Regions from separate parts of the Bacillus sp. FJAT-45066 genome, predicted to be linked through region 1. Evidence: a T-box and tRNA genes for the amino acid it is inferred to sense, from the RefSeq annotation. Region 1 holds a T-box; the other holds one or more tRNA genes.

The links. The T-box of region 1 lies ahead of trpS (tryptophan--tRNA ligase). A T-box ahead of a tRNA ligase gene usually reads a tRNA of that ligase, here a tRNA-Trp.
Region 2: it encodes a tRNA-Trp, which carries the amino acid that the T-box ahead of trpS (tryptophan--tRNA ligase) is inferred to sense. The anticodon was not compared.

The regions. Positions count from the first base shown of each region.
Region 1 covers NZ_NISQ01000001.1:2,002,818-2,013,210, forward strand. The annotation lists gene opp3b (oligopeptide ABC transporter permease) at 1-406, opposite strand, end outside; gene CDZ92_RS10210 (peptide ABC transporter substrate-binding protein) at 583-2,271, opposite strand; gene CDZ92_RS10215 (DUF3899 domain-containing protein) at 2,610-2,975, shown strand; T-box leader at 3,016-3,226, shown strand; gene trpS (tryptophan--tRNA ligase) at 3,282-4,271, shown strand; gene CDZ92_RS10225 (YjbA family protein) at 4,559-5,308, opposite strand; gene CDZ92_RS10230 (hypothetical protein) at 5,402-5,626, opposite strand; gene opp4C (oligopeptide ABC transporter permease) at 5,773-6,681, opposite strand; gene CDZ92_RS10240 (ABC transporter permease) at 6,696-7,646, opposite strand; gene CDZ92_RS10245 (peptide-binding protein) at 7,857-9,536, opposite strand; gene CDZ92_RS10250 (ABC transporter ATP-binding protein) at 9,657-10,393, opposite strand, start outside.
Region 2 covers NZ_NISQ01000001.1:2,360,006-2,370,398, forward strand. The annotation lists gene CDZ92_RS11965 (carbohydrate ABC transporter permease) at 1-775, opposite strand, end outside; gene CDZ92_RS11970 (carbohydrate ABC transporter permease) at 775-1,722, opposite strand; gene trmL (tRNA (uridine(34)/cytosine(34)/5-carboxymethylaminomethyluridine(34)-2'-O)-methyltransferase TrmL) at 2,221-2,712, opposite strand; gene CDZ92_RS11980 (amidase domain-containing protein) at 2,791-3,675, opposite strand; gene queG (tRNA epoxyqueuosine(34) reductase QueG) at 3,797-4,936, opposite strand; gene CDZ92_RS11990 (B3/B4 domain-containing protein) at 5,052-5,717, shown strand; tRNA gene CDZ92_RS11995 (tRNA-Gly) at 5,850-5,923, opposite strand; tRNA gene CDZ92_RS12000 (tRNA-Leu) at 6,000-6,081, opposite strand; tRNA gene CDZ92_RS12005 (tRNA-Leu) at 6,153-6,241, opposite strand; tRNA gene CDZ92_RS12010 (tRNA-Cys) at 6,266-6,339, opposite strand; tRNA gene CDZ92_RS12015 (tRNA-Gly) at 6,352-6,426, opposite strand; tRNA gene CDZ92_RS12020 (tRNA-Gln) at 6,430-6,504, opposite strand; tRNA gene CDZ92_RS12025 (tRNA-His) at 6,560-6,635, opposite strand; tRNA gene CDZ92_RS12030 (tRNA-Trp) at 6,651-6,724, opposite strand; tRNA gene CDZ92_RS12035 (tRNA-Tyr) at 6,760-6,843, opposite strand; tRNA gene CDZ92_RS12040 (tRNA-Thr) at 6,851-6,926, opposite strand; tRNA gene CDZ92_RS12045 (tRNA-Phe) at 6,946-7,021, opposite strand; tRNA gene CDZ92_RS12050 (tRNA-Asp) at 7,169-7,244, opposite strand; tRNA gene CDZ92_RS12055 (tRNA-Met) at 7,246-7,322, opposite strand; tRNA gene CDZ92_RS12060 (tRNA-Val) at 7,394-7,469, opposite strand; tRNA gene CDZ92_RS12065 (tRNA-Glu) at 7,505-7,579, opposite strand; tRNA gene CDZ92_RS12070 (tRNA-Ser) at 7,596-7,687, opposite strand; tRNA gene CDZ92_RS12075 (tRNA-Asn) at 7,692-7,766, opposite strand; rRNA gene rrf (5S ribosomal RNA) at 7,781-7,897, opposite strand; rRNA gene CDZ92_RS12085 (23S ribosomal RNA) at 8,029-10,393, opposite strand, start outside.

The DNA of each region.
Region 1 (10,393 bases):
CAGCAATAACGGTTGCACCATAATCTATCCAAGTATTTTTATTTAGTGCTGCGACAATTCCGAGCAATATTCCTATTATTGTACCTACTAACATAGCTTGAAAACCAAGTTGAGCAGATGGGCCGATACGTGCTTTTATTATTTCCGTCACGCTTCGGTTGTCATATTGAAAGGAAATTCCTAAGTCTCCTTTTGCAAGGTTAAGCATGTACTTTGCATATTGAACAGGTACTGGATCATCTAATCCATACTTCTGTAAAAGAATAGTTCGTTGTGCTTCCGTAAGCTTATCTTGCATCGTAAAAGGAGTACCAGGCATAAGTTTCATTAAGAAGAAAGTAAGCGAAGCAATTAGAAATAGTGTGATAAACATATAGATAAAACGTTGTAACAAATACTTAGCCATATTTGCACCTCCTGTAAGATGTAATGAGAACGCATTCATTCTCAAAATTCATTAAAGTTAGACAATTCCTTTACAGGGAAAGAGAGAGTATATACAACTAATATACTCTCTCTTTCTAAATATTTAAAGGTTAATTCTTATATTAGAATAATTTCGAAAAGTTATTCTATTGAAAATTATTTGCTAATGTATGCCCACTTATAGCTAAAGTCAGGTCCAAAGTTGTGCATGTGTACGTTTTGTACATAAGGCTGCCATAAACGTGTCATACCACGTTGGTAAATTGGTGCAATCGCTGCATCTTCTTCAAGTAAGATTCTCTCAGCTTCTTGCATTGCCTCAAAACGTTCAGCTGGATTATTAGCTAAAGTAGTCATAACATCATTGATTAGTCGATCATATTCTGGATTAGAGTAGCCCATTTTGTTGTTTCCACCATCCGTAACCCACAGGTTAGCGAATGAAATAGCATCTAAATAGTCAGGTCCCCAACCAGATAATTGCATGTCGTAATCAAGATTATCATCTAATTGTAAACGTTGAGCAAATGGAACTTCCTTAACGCGGATCGTTAATCCAGGTAAGTTCTTAGCTAACTCAGCTTGTAAAAACTCATGCATTCTTCTAGATGTTTCAGTGTCTCCACCTAAAAGCTCAACAGTGATAGATTCTTGACCTAGCTCTTCTAAACCTTTTGCGAATAATTCTTGTGCTTCTTCCACATTAAACTCGTTGAAATTACCATGTGTTGCACGGAAATCTTCACCAGTTTCAGGATGTTCAACAAAGTTAACTGGAATTAAGTAGTTCGCTGGAAGAGAACCGTTGTTTAAAATAACAGAAGTAATAGCTTCTTTATTAAAACCTTTTGCAAGAGCTCTGCGGATATTAACGTTTGCTAATGCTTCATTTTTTGTTTGATTAAACTTAAAGTAGAATAATACTGGTTGTAAATAGCTAATTAAGTTTGGATCATCTTGATATCTAGTTACAAACTCCGAAGTAAGACCAGGAGAAATATCAATCTGTCCAGCTTGGTAAAGGTTAATTCCTGTAGATACTTCTTTAACTACGTCTACATTAATTTCTTCCAATACTACTGTGTCAGCATCCCAGTAATCTGTGTTTTTCACAAGTTTCCAACTAACTTCATGTTGCCAGTCTTCCATTACGAAAGGACCATTGTAAATTAAGTGTTCTGGTTCTAAAGCATATTTGTTACCTTGTTCTTCAACAAACTCTTGGTTTTGTGGGAAGAACGTTGGGAAAGTCATTAAAGACTCAAAATATGCTACTGGTTCTTCTAATGTTACCTCAAGAGTGTAATCGTCAAGTGCTTTTACACCAAGTTCTTCTAAAGGAAGTTCCCCGTTTGCAACTTCAGAAGCATTAGCGATTTTACCACTCATCATGTAAGGACCGTATTCAGATCCTGTTTCTGGGTTAACAGCACGTTGCCAAGCAAAAACGAAATCGTTTGCAGTTACTGGCGTACCGTTCGACCATACAGCATCTTCGCGAAGTTCGAAAGTATAAGTTAATCCGTCTTCACTTACTTCATGACCAGTTGCTACACCTTCAACAACTTCATCATTTTCTCCTAAACGATATAAACCTTCGAATACGTTGTTCATAACGTTGAAAGCTACTGCATCCGTACCTAAAACGGAATCCATTGTTGGAATCTCTGCAGATTCTAAAATATTAAGTATTTGTTCTCCTGATGGCTCACCGCTACCAGCAGGTGGCTGATCTTCTTGTCCTTGTTGTGCGTTGTTCGTGTTTCCACCAGCACCACATGCAGCTAAAAATGCACTTAGTACAAGAGAAAAAGCTAAAAGTAGTAAAAATTTTGACTTTTTCATTTACTTAACCCCCTTGAAAATTATGTCGATTTTTGTTGTGTTTTGAGGTAACGAGGTTTATTATACAAGTTTTCAAAACATTGTGCATAGCGTTTATTCTTTACACTTTTTTGAAATCCTTATATTACAATAATGACAGCTTAAAAAATAGCACTTTGTACCTATGTGGTACTAAGCTCATTTTATTGAAAATTTTTCTATTTACTGGATTGATTTTACTTTTTAATCGCTCCTCAAAACGAATTACTTTCTTTCCTTTAGGATGTAATATTTGTCTTATTCTATACATTTCTTTACAATACATTTAGTAAAATTTTTTGAAGAGGTAGGTAGTTATTGTGAATGTAAAAAAAATCATTATCCAGTTTCTCATCTTATTGTTACTTACTATACTTATTAGTTTGCTGTATTATAAAGAGATTTCATTGCTTACGTTAATTAACACGTCTTTCGTTCTTTCTAGTGTTATTATTTTTACAACTTTGCTTCTGTTTGTAACACAAAAAGGTTTTTTTGATGGCATTAGTTACGGCTTTAGGAAGATATTTGCCACTAGTCAAGCAGATAAAGATTTAGAAAGGGATATATCAACATTAAGGCCTCCATCGGAGTTGGTCGCTCCAATTCAAGCAGCCAATGTTATGTATAGCTCCCTTCTACTTTTTGTGCTTATGTTAATTGGAGTTTTTATGTTTTATCTTTGATAATTCTTACTAAATGATGTAATATAGAAATAATTAAATTAAAATAGCGTTGATAAAGAGTAGTACTAATAAGTTTCGTTTTCAAGAGAGTTTGTGGGTGGTGGAAACAAACAACGAATTATTAGGAATGGACTTTAGAGCTTTAAGTTGAAATGTTAAAAGTATGCTTAAACGTCACCTTACGTTACAAGGTTTAAGTGATCTCATTTTTGAGATAATAAGGGTGGTACCACGGTCCATTCGTCCCTTTCTATAAGGGATGAATGGGCCTTTTTGTATGCTAAAATTTAGAGGAGTGTGCTGTAAATGAAAACGATCTTTTCAGGTATTCAACCGAGTGGGACAGTTACGTTAGGAAACTATATCGGGGCAATGAAACAATTTGTAGAATTACAAAATGACTATAATTGTTATTTCTGTATTGTTGACCAACATGCTATCACGGTTTACCAAGACCCACAACAACTAAGAAAAGCTATTAGAAATTTAGCTGCACTATATGTAGCAATCGGATTAGATCCGAAGAAAGTTACTTTGTTCATTCAATCTGAAGTACCAGCTCACGCACAACTAGGCTGGATGATGCAATGTGTTTCTTATATCGGAGAATTAGAAAGAATGACTCAATTTAAAGATAAATCCACTGGTAAAGAAGCTGTATCAGCTGGGCTTTTAACCTATCCACCGTTAATGGCAGCAGATATTTTATTATATAAAACAGATGTCGTTCCAGTCGGTGAAGACCAAAAACAACATTTAGAATTAACAAGAGATTTAGCAGAAAGATTTAATAAGAAATATCGTGAGGTATTTACTGTTCCAGAGGTAAAGATTGCTGAAGTTGGTGCTCGTATTATGTCATTAGCTGATCCAACGAAGAAAATGAGCAAATCTGATGCGAACCAAAAAGCATTTTTATCTTTACTGGACGATCCAAAAGTGATGGAGAAAAAAATCAAAAGTGCAGTAACGGATAGTGAAGGAATTGTAAAATACGATAAGGAAAATAAACCTGGTGTATCTAATCTATTATCCATTTATTCTATTTTAGGTGAGGTTACTATAAAAGACTTAGAAGAAAAGTATGAAGGTGTCGGCTATGGTCAACTTAAGCAAGATTTAGCGGATGTAGTCGTTGATTTCTTCACTCCGATTCAAGAACGTTATAATGAGCTAGTTAATTCTGATGAATTAGACCGTATTCTTGATGAAGGTGCAGAAAAAGCTAATAAAATGGCGATGAAAACGTTGAAAAAAGTTGAAAATGCTATGGGTCTTGGTAGAAAAAGAAGATAAAAATAAAGGGTATGTCCATAAAATACTACTTACTGGACATACCCTATGTTGGTTATAAAAACCGTGCCGGTATTCCGCGGGGGAGGCGGTGAGCCTCCTCGATCCATTAGGCTCTGTGGGGTCTCACCAGCCTACACTCTCCCGCAGGACAAGGAAGGCTGCGGCAGCGATGCATCCTTCTTAAGAAAATTCGGAAGCATTTTCGAGGAGTCGGCCACATCACCGGCACTATTATTTATATTACTAAATATAGCTTTTTTACACCTTTTATTTTATAGGAAATAATTTTAGTTAACTTTCGGTTGTTGCTCCATTTCCCATAGTTTCTCGAAAAATGGTTGTCCTTTTATTAAATTCTCACAAAATATTTCATGTTTGCTTGTCCATCCAACTTGTATATCTTCGAATAGTAAATTCCATACTTCTTCAAATGGCTTATCTTGAATCATATTATAAAAAATAGGATTCCATTCTGTATACCAATATCTAATTTCTGCGGTGTTATTAGTAGTTTTTAATTGGTCAAGTGCCATAAACAATAGTTGCTTAAGTTGTCGCTCTTTTCTAGTCAAACCTCTCATACTATCAGGTGACGGGGATAAGATATGATAGTCACCCTGCGATTTACTAAAAGTATCAAAATGGTATTTCGTTCTATCATGATTTTCAACCATATCAAATACAAGCTGCTCTTGCCTCGGAATAAGACGACTTTTTCTAATAGGAATGGAATAACCAATTGTATCTACGGCTAAAATACCTTTCCCATCTGTTACGACAAAACAGTACTCTAGTTGTATACGCTCATGATTCTTTCTTATATAACTCTTTTGGTATACTTCTTCTAATAAAGAAGCAGGTAATTCTTGTAAATCATTTTCAATATAATTGTATAAAATGGTATCAACATATAGTAATGGCGCCTGATCTAATAGCTCCACACTATCATCTTTCCTCCATTCATGAAAATGACAAACGTTATAGCCATTTTCTTCTCCTTCAAACCAATTTACCCATACGTCATGAAGATATAACATACATTACCCCTCACTTCATCAACTCTATTTAAGAATCAGTATAGGCAGGCATGTACAAATTTATTCCATTTTATCTATTTCTTTGTAATTTCTTTAATCTTTTTTTCGTATTGTTACTTCAGGAGTTTGGATTGTTAATGATGCGGTAATTAGGAGAATTCCAATCGGAAGAAGATAACATTCGGGTCTTGTACTAATAAAAACAAAAAATTCTATTAAATTTACCCCAGTAGGTATTAAATTCAAGTACGCAAGCAAACTTACCCCACCAGATACTGCCATACCAAAGCCAACTAAAAATAAAAAAGCTCGTACCATCTATTATCACCTACCACCCATTAAATATAGCCTACTTGTCCACACCTTCTTACTATATAGTATGAAAATGCATTTCAATAATGACTATTAATAAAAAAATTGGGCTTAAAAAAAAGAGAAAAGCCAAGAATGGCATCTTGGCTTTTCTAATCGTTCATCTTTGGATCTAGTGCGTCACGAAGTCCGTCACCAACAAAGTTGAAAGATAATACTGTTATTAAAATCATTACTCCTGGAATCATTGGATACCAAGGGTGTTTTAACATAATTGTAAAGTTTTGAGCGTCTTGTAACATGTTACCCCAACTCGGAATTGGCGGTTGTATACCTAAACCTAAGTAACTTAATGTAGACTCAGCTAAGATTACTCCCCCTACTCCAAGAGTAGCAGCTACGATGATTGGACCGATTGCATTCGGTAAAATGTGCGAGAAAATAATAGTATGACTACGTGTTCCAATCGTTTTAGATGCTAAAACGAATTCACGAGTACGAAGTGATAAAAATTCTCCACGAACAAGACGAGCAGTTGTAGTCCAACCTAGTAATGCAAAGATTAAAATTAGTTTGTCCACACCAGGTGTGAAGATTGTAACTAACGTGATTAATAAGAAAATACTTGGAATAGAGATAATTACGTCTACTATACGCATTAAGAAAGCGTCAATTCTTCCACCGAAGTATCCAGCTACTGCTCCAACTATTGTTCCAATTGTAATAGATCCTGCGATAGAGACAAATCCAACCATTAGAGAAACTCTTGCTCCGAATAAAATACGAGCAAACACGTCACGACCATATCTGTCAGTTCCTAACCAATGTTCAGAGCTAGGTGACTGTAATCTGTTCATTAAGTTTTGGTCACTATATGAATGTTGCGTTAATACTGGTGCGAAAATTGCTGCTAATATGATAATCGTTAATAATGTTGCCCCAATAACGGCAAGTTTGTTCTTAAAAAACTTTCGAACAACTATCTTTGTCATCGATTCATGTTTTCCAATTGCATTGGGGTTTAACGCACTATTAGTTTCAGGTGATGTTTGAGTTTGCATCGATGTTCCCCCTTCTAGAATTCAATCCGCGGATCAAAAATTGCATATAAAATATCAGCAATTAAGTTGCCGATTACAACAAAGACCGCAGAAATTACTGTTAATGCCATAATAACTGGATAATCACGTTGGAACGCTGAATCAATGAATAGTAATCCGATTCCTGGCCAAGCGAAGATTTTTTCTACAACTACAGATCCACCAATAAATCCAGGTAACATTAATCCAAAGATTGTAATTACTGGGATTAAACCGTTTCGTAATCCGTGTTTGTAAACTACTTTGTTTTCTTTTAATCCTTTTGCACGAGCTGTACGCATGTAATCTTGTTTTAATACGTCTAACATACTTGAACGTGTATAACGCGTTAATCCAGCCATATCAGCTGTTGCTAAAACGATTGCAGGTAAAATTAAATGGTGTAGTCTATCTAGTAAACTAAAATCAGTATTTAACGTTTTAATTCCACCAGTAGGGAACCAACCTAAATGTACAGAGAAGAACATAATTAATACTAAACCAATCCAGAAGTTTGGCGTTGCTAAACCAATGAATGATGTAATTGTAACGGAATAGTCCGTTAATGTGTATTGCTTCCTTGCTGATATTACTCCAAACGGAATAGATATTATTACAGCTAAAATAGTTGAAGAAACCATTAGTAATAACGTGTTAGGTAGTCGGTTCCAAATCATTTCACTTACAGGTACACCACGGCGAATTAAAGATGTACCAAAGTCACCTTTTGCCATGTTACTAACCCATCGATAATATTGAATATGAACTGGGTCATTTAAACCGTAACGATCGTTAAATTTCTCTAAATCTTTTTGACTAATATTAGGGTCCATCATTAAGGAACTTGGTCCACCCGGTGCCATCTGCATGATCGCAAAAGAAAGAATGGTTATCCCGAATAATAATGGAATCGCCATTAGTGTACGTCTAATGATATATGAGATCATAGCTGATTCTCCTTTTCTGTCTTTACTTTGAAAGAGGTCCAATCGTAATACGCTTACTAAAAACGTTTATTTTAATACTGAATTCCAAAATACAGTAGTGTGTTCAATAAGTAGTTGTACATCTACGATGAAAAATCTAATTTTTCCCATCAATTTGAAAGATAAAAGGGGAAGGGAGAGTCCCTTCCCCTTTATCTATTCATTTAGTGATTAGTCTTGCTTTAACCACCATTTGTGAATGTTGTAGAATTCCGCTCTTGCATGGAACTCAAAGCCTTCTAAGTTAGCAGGCATTGCACGGTGTGCATTTGGATAGTATAAGAAAGTATATGGTTGTTCTTCAGCAATGATTCTGTTTGCTGCTTGGATGTACTCAGCACGCTCTTCGCGGTCCATAGTACTCATGTTTAAGTCCATATATTTGTCAGCTTCTTCATTAGAGAACCCAACAAAGTTTAAACCTTCTTCAATTTCTTTAGAGTGGAAGATACCACTTGGATTTGGATCAGTTGATAATGCCCATCCTAAGATGATTGCATCAAAGTTCCATGCTGGAGGGTTAACATCCGCTAAGAATGCAGACCATTCCATGATATCTGGAGTAACTTTGATACCAAGACCAGCTAATTGATCTTGAATTACTACCGCTAAGTCTTCACGGATTTTGTTACCTTGGTTCGTTTTTAAAGTGAATTCGAATTTTTGGCCGTCTTTCTCTAATGTGCCGTCAGCACCTGGAGTCCAACCAGCTTCCTCTAACATAGCTTTTGCTTTTTCTACATTGTACTCGAATTTAGGAACATCTTCGCTATAAGCCCAGCTTAATGGAGACTCAGGTACGTGAGCTACTTCTCCATCGTTATTTAAAATTGTCGCAACCATTGTTTCACGGTCTAAAGCGTGAGTAATTGCTTGACGAACAGTCTTGTCTTCGAATAATGGGTTACGTAGGTTGTAACCTAAGTAAGTGTAAGATAATGCTAAACCAGATTCGATTTTAAGTTTACCTTGCTCTTCCCACTCTAAAGCAGTTTGGTAATCAGAAGCAGGAACTGTGTAATAATCAATGTCTCCAGCTGCTAAAGCAGTTAATAATGCATCAGCATCAGGAATAATACGGTAAGTTAAAGAATCAAGGAAAGGACGACCTTCCCAATAATCATCGTTTGCAACTACGCGTACATATTGACCATCTTCCCAAACGTCAAACTTGAATGGACCTGAACCGATTGGGTTTTTTACGTTGAACTCAGTATATTCACCTAAGTCAGCGATTGCAACTTCACCTAAGATGTGCTTAGGTAAGATAGGGAAACCAAAAGCAATATGGATAGTTGGATCGATATCGCTTAAAGTGATTTTTACAGTTAACTCGTCAACTTTTTCAACAGAAGCGATTCTTTCAAAGTAACCACGACGAGGACCGTCATAGTCTTCATGTAAAGGAATGCTTAAAGAGAATACTACGTCATCAGCTGTTACAGGCTCACCATCATGGAACTTTAAGCCTTCACGTAATTTGAACGTGTGCTCCATGTTGTCTTCTGAAGCATCCCAGCTTTCAGCCATAGATAAAGTTGTGTCAAAAGAAGTGTCACTTCCAACTAATGCATCAAAGATAAATCCTTCGATTGCAGAAGAAGCAGTATCTGCAGAATAGTAACCATTGAATAATGTTGGGCTTCCAGAAGCACCAATTACTAAGTTACCACCAACTTGTGGACCTTCTTCTTCAGGTGCCTCTTCAGTACCTGTGTTATTGTTGTTATTATTACCAGGTGTTGTTGGCGTTGTTGGTGTTGTTGTGTTGTTGCTGCCACACGCTGCTAAAAATAACGTTAAAACTAGTGATAATGCGATTAACAGTAAGCCTTTTTGTTTTAGCTTCACGTCTTTTTCCCCCTTAAAATTTTAAATGTTCTGAAAATGAAAGGTAAAAATATCGTAAGTTTCTTACTTTACCTAAGACCCTTCAAATCAGGATATATATCATCGTGCTTATCATCTAGATTAAACTAGATGACAAGCAACAAAATGATCAGGTTTAACTTCCTTGAATTCAGGAATTGCTTCTCTACAAATGTCAGTCGCCAAAGGACAACGTGTATGGAATACACAGCCTTTTGGTGGGTTCGCTGCACTTGGCAGTTCACCTTTTAATACGATTCTCTCCCGCTTGGCTGTTTGGCCTTTGCGACGAGGTGTTGGTACTGCTGATAGCAATGCTTGCGTATAAGGGTGTAATGGATCATTATATAAATCATGCTTGTTAGCAAGTTCCATCATTCTTCCTAAATACATAACCCCGACTCTGTCACTAATGTGACGAACAACACTTAAATCGTGGGAGATGAAAATGTATGCCATTCCCATTTCGCGTTGTAAGTCTTGCATTAAGTTAATGATTTGGGCTTGTATCGAAACATCTAGCGCTGAAACTGCCTCATCGGCAATGATTAAATCAGGGTTAAGCGCTAGAGCTCTTGCTATTCCAATACGTTGACGTTGTCCACCTGAAAATTCATGAGGGTAACGTTCAATGTATGAAGGATCTAATCCAACTGTTGCTAATAATTCTTGAATTTTATCTTCACGCTCTTTACCGTGGTAAAGATTATGAGTTTTAAATGGTTCTGCAAGAATAGAGCGTAATGTTTTCCTTGGATTTAACGTTGCGAATGGATCTTGGAAGACCATTTGAATGTCGCGGCGAACTGTGTTTCTAAGCTCACTCTCACTCATCTTCG
Region 2 (10,393 bases), 360 kb from region 1:
AGAAGAAAACGATAACAGGTGCGATACCTAACACTAATGCTGCAAGCCCCATATCCCACTGCTTTGTATATTGAGCAAAAAATGAACTAGTAGCAAGAGGAATTGTCCTTAATTCAGGACTTTGTAGAACCAGTAAAGGTAATAAGTAATCATTCCAAATCCATAAAGTATTTAAAATAATGACTGTAATTGTTATTGGTTTTAGTAATGGGAACACAATTCTCCAAAATACCCCGAATTGACTACAACCATCCATCTTTGCCGCTTCCTCAATTTCGATAGGCACCGATTTCACAAATCCATGATACAGAAATAATGAGAGTGGTACTCCAAACCCAAAGTACATTATGACAAGACCTGGGATACTATTCACTATTCCTAATGTCCCACCAAGCTTCATCAATGGAATCATGACGGTTTGAAAAGGTATTACCATTGCCGAAACTATTATTATGAAAAGAATCTTGTTAAATTTATTTGGTGTTCTAACCATTTTCCAAGCTGCCATGGAACTGATGATAACTATCCCAATATTACTTGCAACAGTTATAATTAACGAGTTCCAGAATGCCCGGGGAAAGTTTATAATGTTCCATACTTTTGAGTAGTTAGAGAATAGTACTTCTTTAGGCAAAGCTGCCGCATCGATCAATATTTCAGCAAAGCTTTTTACTGAGTTAATGATGACAAAATAAAACGGAATGAGAAACAGAATGGCAAGTAAAATGCCGAGTATTTCTAAAAGGAGGGTTTTCTTCGTATACTTCTGATTCATTACGCTTCAACCTCCCGTTTTTTCGTTATCATAACTTGCACCATTGTAAATACAGCTACAACAAGGAAGAAGATAATTGATTTCGCTGTACCTAATCCATAACGGTTATTTTGAAATGCTTCTTGATAAATGTTAATGGCAACAGACTGTGTGGAGTTAAATGGACCACCGCCAGTTAGTGAAATGTTAAGATCGAAAATTTTAAATGCCATAGAAATTGTAAGGAAGAAACAAATAGTAAACGCAGGCAATATTAACGGGATTATTATTTTGGTTATAACGGTTAAATTGGAAGCTCCATCAATTTTTGCTGCTTCAATTAACGTGTTATCTACTCCTTGAAGTGCAGCTATATAAATGACCATCATATATCCACTAATCTGCCATGCAAAAACAATGACAATTCCCCAAAATGCCGTAGTTTCATCCCCCAGCCAAGGTAACTTGAAAAATGACCAGTCTGTCAGCTCTCCTACTGCTGCAAAACCTCTTACAAAGATAAACTGCCATATGAAACCTAATAATAATCCTCCAATTACGTTAGGTATGAAGAATACTGTTCTTAACAAGTTTCTAGTTTTTAAAGCAGTATTTAATAAAAGTGCTAAACCGAAACCTATTCCGTTACTAATAATAACGGCTGCCAACATAAATCTTGTTGTAAAAAGAAAGGAATTAAAAAAGTTCGAATCATTCGTTAATATTCGTTTATAGTTTTCAAATCCTACCCATTCCACAACAGAACTTACTCCATTCCATGAAGTAAAGGAATAGTAAACACCCATAATAAATGGAATGATTTGAATGACAAAGAAAAATAGTAAAGCAGGCCCTACAAATGCTAAGTAGGAGAGTATACTTTTCCACTTTATTTTTCTTCTGACTTCATGTGATGTTTGGAGTTTCTTTTCTAATACTGTTTTATTTAGTTTTGGACTAGGATCCATCTTTTGTTCACCGCCTATTATGTAACCGCTTTCTTTCATTATAAAAAGAATGTTTAATAGATGGGGTGATTTTATTGATATAAAAGGGGGAATATTTTGATAATTTTGTTTAATAGAAGAAATTCAAAATACTTTGTAGAGTTTTTGATCCACTTTTTACTCTTTTTGCTACACCTATCCTAACTTATGATACACATGAACAGATCTATTAAAATTTAAGCACTATGTAATTTCTGGATGTCATAATTTCTTCACACATTCCATTCACATTATTTAAACGTTAGGATATAATATAGATAGTCTGTAAACATGTACATTAGTCTGAAGGAGGATTTACATATGGGAATTGGTGGATTCTTAATTCTAGGTGTTTGTTTAACTTTCTTAACAGCTATCTTCACTGCTGGATATAACGGACAACCTGGTACAAACAAAAAATAATAATATTAATAAATAAAGGGCTGTGATGAAAACCATCACAGCCCTTTATTTATACTCTTATTCTTCTGGAAACTCTAAAGAAAGGTTTGGATAATCTTGTTGGCGAAGCGCTTCATAAACTAATATTGCTGCAGTATTAGACAAGTTTAACGATCTTACGTTAGTAGTCATCGGCAAACGCAAGCAATTATCTAGATTATTTTGAATTAAGTCTTTTGGAAGCCCTGTTGTTTCTCTTCCGAAAACAAAGAAGTAATCTTTTTCTAAATTACTATAGTCAAAAGAAGTATGTGGCTTCATGCCAAACTTTGTAATAAAGAAGAATTCTGCCTCTTTATTTTTCTCAAATAACTCATCTAATGAGTCATAGTATACAACGTTTACAAATTCCCAATAGTCTAATCCTGCTCTTCGTAACATTTTATCATCAGTTGAGAATCCTAAAGGTCTAATTAGGTGTAACGTTGTATTAGTAGCTGCACAAGTACGTGCAATATTCCCTGTATTTGCTGGTATCTCTGGTTGATATAAAACTACATGTATTCCCATAATAGTCACCTCATCTGTTACTACAATTATTCACTATACAACAATACATCTATTCATTAGGATAAGCAATATTATTTTTTAACCGATGATGTGAAAGAATTTATATTTAATGTTAGGTGTATACGCTGTTGAGTCTTCGTAAGCCCAATACCTCATTCTACTGTTGGATGTGTGTGCATTCACTAGTGGCATGCCATCTTGGTCTTTAGCTACTACAAATGTATTATGATCGAACCTTCCATCACCTTGAAAATCATAGCAAATAACATCTCCGGGCATAAGTTCCCGTGCTGAACCTACTTCCTTTGACCTTAATCCTTGTTTTGCTTTCGGTAAATACCACCTTAATGCATGGGCAACGGACCAGGAGAAACTCCAATTTTGACTCCGCATCCACCAACCACTATTTCGGTTTGGATATCCAACCATTATTGCACCACCTGCATTTAAACATTGCGAAACATAATTAGTACAATCTACTTCAAACTTCTTAAATTGCGGGTTATAACTGTTCCACCATCTCTCCGCATATTTAACTGCCTCTAAGCGGTTATATTTAAATCTAATATCTCTTTCTAAAGGCTCTTCTTCCATTGATGGTAAAAGCTCAATATCATTTCCTTTTCCTTCATCTGATAGTAATATATCTCGATACAATTCCCCTTCAATAATTTCTGCTTTTCTGTGTACTACTTCTTCCTCTAAATAAAGCTTGTTCTTATGATTGATTAAATAAGTAATGTACAGTTCATAGTTTGCAACATGTTTTCCTTCTTCATTTTCAATGGAAGCTATTCGTCCCTTCGCTTTACACTTAACAATTTCAGCCCCTCTAGCCTCATGCATAGCCTTTTTAGCGATAATCGTATCTTCTACCATAATATAGCGTCCAGTTCTATTACTTTTGTATACATAGTTCTCTAATAAACCTTCTATATGATTTCTTAATAGCTCTTTGTACATGAACTTCCCCTCCCAACATACTTCTATTCTTAAATGTATGAAGGAAACATGTATTACATGTGAAACGTATGAGTTTGATGTAAAGAAAAAAGAGATGTTAAATACATCTCTTTGACTTAGTTCATTGCTTATTTTTAATGATAGAAATACCGTTTGTAATTTCTTCTAAGACTTTCTCTTCTTTTTCCACTAGTAATGCTTTTTGAAGATTTTCTATTTCTTCAAAACCACCTATTTTTGCTATTGCCCAAGCAGAGGTTCCACGGATTACTGGCCTAGTATCTTTGAATAGTAGCTCATATAAAATAGGTAAGGCTGATTCATCTTTAAAATGCGCAAGTGCTATAATGGCATTTCGTTGTATTGGTTTTTTTCCTCGCCAAGAACCGGATACATGTCCAAAATTATCTTTAAACTCTCGATTTGAAATAGTTAACAACGGTTTTAACTTTGGTTTTGCTAGCTCTGGATCTGGTTCCATTTCTACATGAAGGTGGAAGTCTTTTCCTTTATTTTCAGGACAAACAGTCTGACAAGTGTCACAACCATAGAGTCTATTACCTAACTTTTTACGATATTGCTCAGGAAGAAATCCTTTTGTTTGTGTTAGGAAGGCAATGCACTTATTCGAATCCAATTGTCCACCTTGAACAAGTGCATCAGTAGGACATGCTTCCACACATTTATTACACTCTCCACAATTGTCTTCTATTGGCTTATCCGCTTCAAAAGGTATATTTGTAATAATTTCTCCTAAGTAAACGTAAGAACCAAATTCAGGCGTAATAATCGAACAGTTTTTGGCACTCCATCCTATACCCGCACGCTCAGCAACAGCTCGATCGGATAGTTCTCCAGTATCAACCATAGATTTTAACATTACTTGAGGAACTTTTTCCTTTAAAAAAGATTCTAACTTTTCCATACGATCACGTAATATGTGATGATAATCTTTGCCCCACGATGCTCTACAAAAAATGCCTCTAGGATCCTCTTTTGTACTTCGAGGTGCGTTCTTCATTTTAGAAGGATAAGCTAATGCAATGGCAATGATAGATTTTGCACCTGGAAGTAAAATGTCTGGATTTGATCTTTTCTCTATATCTTCTTCTTCAAAGCCTGATTGAAACTTATTTTCTTGCTGAATTTTTAATCGTTCTTTTAGTTCACTAAATGGCGATGCACTAGCAAACCCAATTTTATCAATTCCAATTTCTTTACTATATTTTACAATCTCGTCTTTTAATATAGAAATATTCATAACCTACACCTCCTTATTTTTAATGTAGTGAAAACTTATGATAAACTTTAAGTGGAGTTAATTTCTTCATTACAATTCGTTTATTGAAACAATTAATTTGAAAGGATGTTTCCATTTGCAATTCAACATAAATTCATCTATAAAAAATATTTTACCTGATTTTAAGATTGGTATCATACATTATGAAGATATCACAATTTCTGATTCTCCCCAAATGCTCAAAGGTAGGATAAGGTTATTTCAGGAATCTTGTCACTTAGACTTGCTTGAGCAAGAAGTTACCTCTATTTCTGGTGTTCAAGAATGGAGAAAGCTTTTCAAACAATTAGGTAAAGACCCGAACCGTTATCGTCCTTCCGTAGAAGCATTATATAGAAGATTGAAAAAGGCGCAATTCTTACCTTCTATAAATTCTTCTGTAGACCTAAATAACTTTTTCTCCCTTAAATATGAAATTCCATTTGGTATTTATGATTTAAATAAAATCATAGGAAATGTTGAATTTAGTATTGGAACCGGAAATGAAACTTACGAGGGGTTGAATGGGAACATAGTTAATCTACAAAACTTAATACATAGCGTTGATCAGGTTGGCCCTTTTGGTAGTCCTTTTATTGATAGTAAAAGAACACCTGTAACTTCTGAAACAAGACAAGCTATTCATGTTATATACTTAAAACCTTCTATGAATACTTCTGAAGCCAGAAACATGCTTAATAGCATTGCTAGTATGTTTCAACAAGTTCATGGTGGTACATATGAAGTTAGTATTATTTCATAATCTGTGAAGGAATTACTTCCTTCTCCTTTTTATTTATCTCTGATCATACTAGTTCTTCAAAGTATTCTTTTACATATGGAAAAACGCAATACTTCGTTTATAAAAACGAAACACTGCGTTGGTTAATATGTATGGAGCGGGTGATGGGAATCGAACCCACGACATCAGCTTGGAAGGCTGAGGTTTTACCATTAAACTACACCCGCATATTTTGTCGAAATTTGTCGACTATTTGACAAAAATATATAACAGGTTTTAGACCTGTTACAATGTTGTTCATGATACCGATGGTCGGGGTCGAACCGACACTCCAGAAGGAACGCGATTTTGAGTCGCGCGCGTCTGCCAATTCCGCCACACCGGCTTGACAGTATCTTATAGTTAAGTAATAAGTTTGTTTTTTAGGATGCTTATTTTCGCTTAGCGAAAAAAGCTTGGTGCCGAGGACCGGAATCGAACCGGTACGGTAGTCACCTACCGCAGGATTTTAAGTCCTGTGCGTCTGCCAGTTCCGCCACCCCGGCAAGGGTTAAGTGTTGGCAATATAGTGGAGGCGGCAACCGGATTCGAACCGGTGGTAAAGGTTTTGCAGACCTCTGCCTTACCACTTGGCTATGCCGCCTAATAAAATAAATGGAGCGGAAGACGGGATTCGAACCCGCGACCCCCACCTTGGCAAGGTGGTGTTCTACCACTGAACTACTTCCGCAAATGGCTGGGCTAGCTGGATTCGAACCAACGCATGTCGCAGTCAAAGTGCGATGCCTTACCGCTTGGCTATAGCCCAATGAAGTATTTCATATATATCTATCTATCTTTATTAGGTTGTTTTATAAATTTTATGGGGCGAATGATGGGAATCGAACCCACGAATGCCTGAACCACAATCAGGTGCGTTAACCACTTCGCCACACCCGCCATATTAAAATTTATTGGCAGGGGCAGTAGGAATCGAACCCACACCGGAGGTTTTGGAGACCTCTGTTCTACCGTTAAACTATGCCCCTATGATTAAAAATGTTACTGTTTTTATAAAAATAAGTGGTGGAGGGGGGCAGATTCGAACTGCCGAACCCAAAGGAGCGGATTTACAGTCCGCCGCGTTTAGCCACTTCGCTACCCCTCCGACTTAATGGTGCCGGCGATAGGAGTCGAACCCACGACCTACTGATTACAAGTCAGTTGCTCTACCAACTGAGCTACACCGGCATTATTATATTAAAATAAGTGGTGGCTCGGGACGGAATCGAACCGCCGACACATGGATTTTCAGTCCATTGCTCTACCAACTGAGCTACCGAGCCTTATTCGGTTTGCGATAAGCTTCTAATTTCTTCGTCAACTTCACTCACTCACATCCTAACGTATGTATAATACGCTCCGATGTTCGTTTGTTTGTTTCTCGAACTCCTTGCTTCTCTTAACCCTCAAATACAACAAGTAGTTTAAAATGGCGGTCCCGACCGGGATCGAACCGGCGATCTCCTGCGTGACAGGCAGGCATGTTAACCGCTACACCACGGGACCTTGGTTGCGGGGGCAGGATTTGAACCTACGACCTTCGGGTTATGAGCCCGACGAGCTACCAGACTGCTCCACCCCGCGATAATATTATAGGTAGTTAATTTCACTAGCGTGAGTAAAGGAAGATTATTTTCACTAGCGTGAAAAAATCTTGGTGGAGGATGACGGGATCGAACCGCCGACCCCCTGCTTGTAAGGCAGGTGCTCTCCCAGCTGAGCTAATCCTCCATATAAAGGCTAGTTCTTTACATTGAAAAAAAGTTTGGTGACCCGTACGGGATTCGAACCCGTGTTACCGCCGTGAAAGGGCGGTGTCTTAACCGCTTGACCAACGGGCCGTTATATTAGATAGAATGGCGGAGAGCAAGGGATTTGAACCCTTGAGACGGCGTTGACCGTCTACACGATTTCCAATCGTGCTCCTTCGGCCACTCGGACAGCTCTCCATAATGGCTCCACCAGTAGGATTCGAACCTACGACCCTTCGGTTAACAGCCGAATGCTCTACCGCTGAGCTATGGTGGAATAAAGGATATATAGCCTGGCAACGTCCTACTCTCGCAGGGGGACAGCCCCCAACTACCATCGGCGCTGAAGAGCTTAACTTCCGTGTTCGGTATGGGAACGGGTGTGGCCTCTTCGCCATCATTACCAGACATTTTTCAAAGACAAATATTATTATAATATATCTTTGAAGAAAATCAAGTGTTTTTTCACACTTTTTTTATATTCCTTCAAAACTAGATAACATATTTTCATATCAAGAAAGTGATTGTATCGTTCTAATTTGGTTAAGTCCTCGATCTATTAGTATTCGTCAGCTACACGTGTCGCCACGCTTCCACCTCGAACCTATCTACCTGATCATCTTTCAGGGATCTTACTAGCTTGCGCTAAAGGAAATCTCATCTTGAGGGGGGCTTCATGCTTAGATGCTTTCAGCACTTATCCCGTCCGCACGTAGCTACCCAGCTATGCCTTTGGCAAGACAACTGGTACACCAGCGGTGCGTCCATCCCGGTCCTCTCGTACTAAGGACAGCTCCTCTCAAATTTCCTGCGCCCACGACGGATAGGGACCGAACTGTCTCACGACGTTCTGAACCCAGCTCGCGTACCGCTTTAATGGGCGAACAGCCCAACCCTTGGGACCGACTACAGCCCCAGGATGCGATGAGCCGACATCGAGGTGCCAAACCTCCCCGTCGATGTGGACTCTTGGGGGAGATAAGCCTGTTATCCCCGGGGTAGCTTTTATCCGTTGAGCGATGGCCCTTCCATGCGGAACCACCGGATCACTAAGCCCGACTTTCGTCCCTGCTCGACTTGTAGGTCTCGCAGTCAAGCTCCCTTGTGCCTTTACACTCTACGAATGATTTCCAACCATTCTGAGGGAACCTTTGGGCGCCTCCGTTACTCTTTAGGAGGCGACCGCCCCAGTCAAACTGCCCACCTGACACTGTCTCCCACCCCGATTAGGGGTGCGGGTTAGAATTTCAATACAGCCAGGGTAGTATCCCACCGACGCCTCCACCGAAGCTAGCGCTCCGGCTTCTCAGGCTCCTACCTATCCTGTACAAGCTGTACCAAAATTCAATATCAGGCTACAGTAAAGCTCCACGGGGTCTTTCCGTCCTGTCGCGGGTAACCTGCATCTTCACAGGTACTATAATTTCACCGAGTCTCTGGTTGAGACAGTGCCCAGATCGTTACGCCTTTCGTGCGGGTCGGAACTTACCCGACAAGGAATTTCGCTACCTTAGGACCGTTATAGTTACGGCCGCCGTTTACTGGGGCTTCGGTTCAAAGCTTCGCTTGCGCTAACCTCTCCCCTTAACCTTCCAGCACCGGGCAGGCGTCAGCCCCTATACTTCGCCTTGCGGCTTCGCAGAGACCTGTGTTTTTGCTAAACAGTCGCCTGGGCCTATTCACTGCGGCTCTCTCGGGCTTTAACACCCTAACAGAGCACCCCTTCTCCCGAAGTTACGGGGTCATTTTGCCGAGTTCCTTAACCAGAGTTCTCTCGCTCACCTTAGGATTCTCTCCTCGCCTACCTGTGTCGGTTTGCGGTACAGGCACCATTCTCCTCGCTAGAGGCTTTTCTTGGCAGTGTGAAATCAGGAACTTCGGTACTAAATTTCCCTCGCCATCACAGCTCAGCCTTTATGAGAAGCGGATTTGCCTACTTCTCAGCCTTACTGCTTGGACGCGCATATCCAACAGCGCGCTTACCCTATCCTCCTGCGTCCCCCCATTGCTCAAACGGAGTGAAGGTGGTACAGGAATATCAACCTGTTATCCATCGCCTACGCCTTTCGGCCTCGGCTTAGGTCCTGACTAACCCTGAGCGGACGAGCCTTCCTCAGGAAACCTTAGGCATTCGGTGGATGGGATTCTCACCCATCTTTCGCTACTCATACCGGCATTCTCACTTCTAAGCGCTCCACCAGTCCTTACGGTCTAGCTTCAACGCCCTTAGAACGCTCTCCTACCACTGTTCGTAAGAACAGTCCGCAGCTTCGGTGATACGTTTAGCCCCGGTACATTTTCGGCGCAGAGTCACTCGACCAGTGAGCTATTACGCACTCTTTAAATGGTGGCTGCTTCTAAGCCAACATCCTGGTTGTCTAAGCAACTCCACATCCTTTTCCACTTAACGTATACTTTGGGACCTTAGCTGGCGGTCTGGGCTGTTTCCCTCTTGACTACGGATCTTATCACTCGCAGTCTGACTCCCATGGATAAGTCTTTGGCATTCGGAGTTTGACTGAATTCGGTAACCCGATGAGGGCCCCTAGTCCAATCAGTGCTCTACCTCCAAGACTCTAACACATGAGGCTAGCCCTAAAGCTATTTCGGAGAGAACCAGCTATCTCCAGGTTCGATTGGCATTTCACCCCTACCCACACCTCATCCCCGCACTTTTCAACGTGCGTGGGTTCGGGCCTCCATTCAGTGTTACCTGAACTTCACCCTGGACATGGGTAGATCACCTGGTTTCGGGTCTACGACCACGTACTCATTCGCCCTATTCAGACTCGCTTTCGCTACGGCTCCGTCTCATCGACTTAACCTTGCACGGGATCGTAACTCGCCGGTTCATTCTACAAAAGGCACGCTATCACCCGGGTTTTTTCCGAAGAAAAAACATAG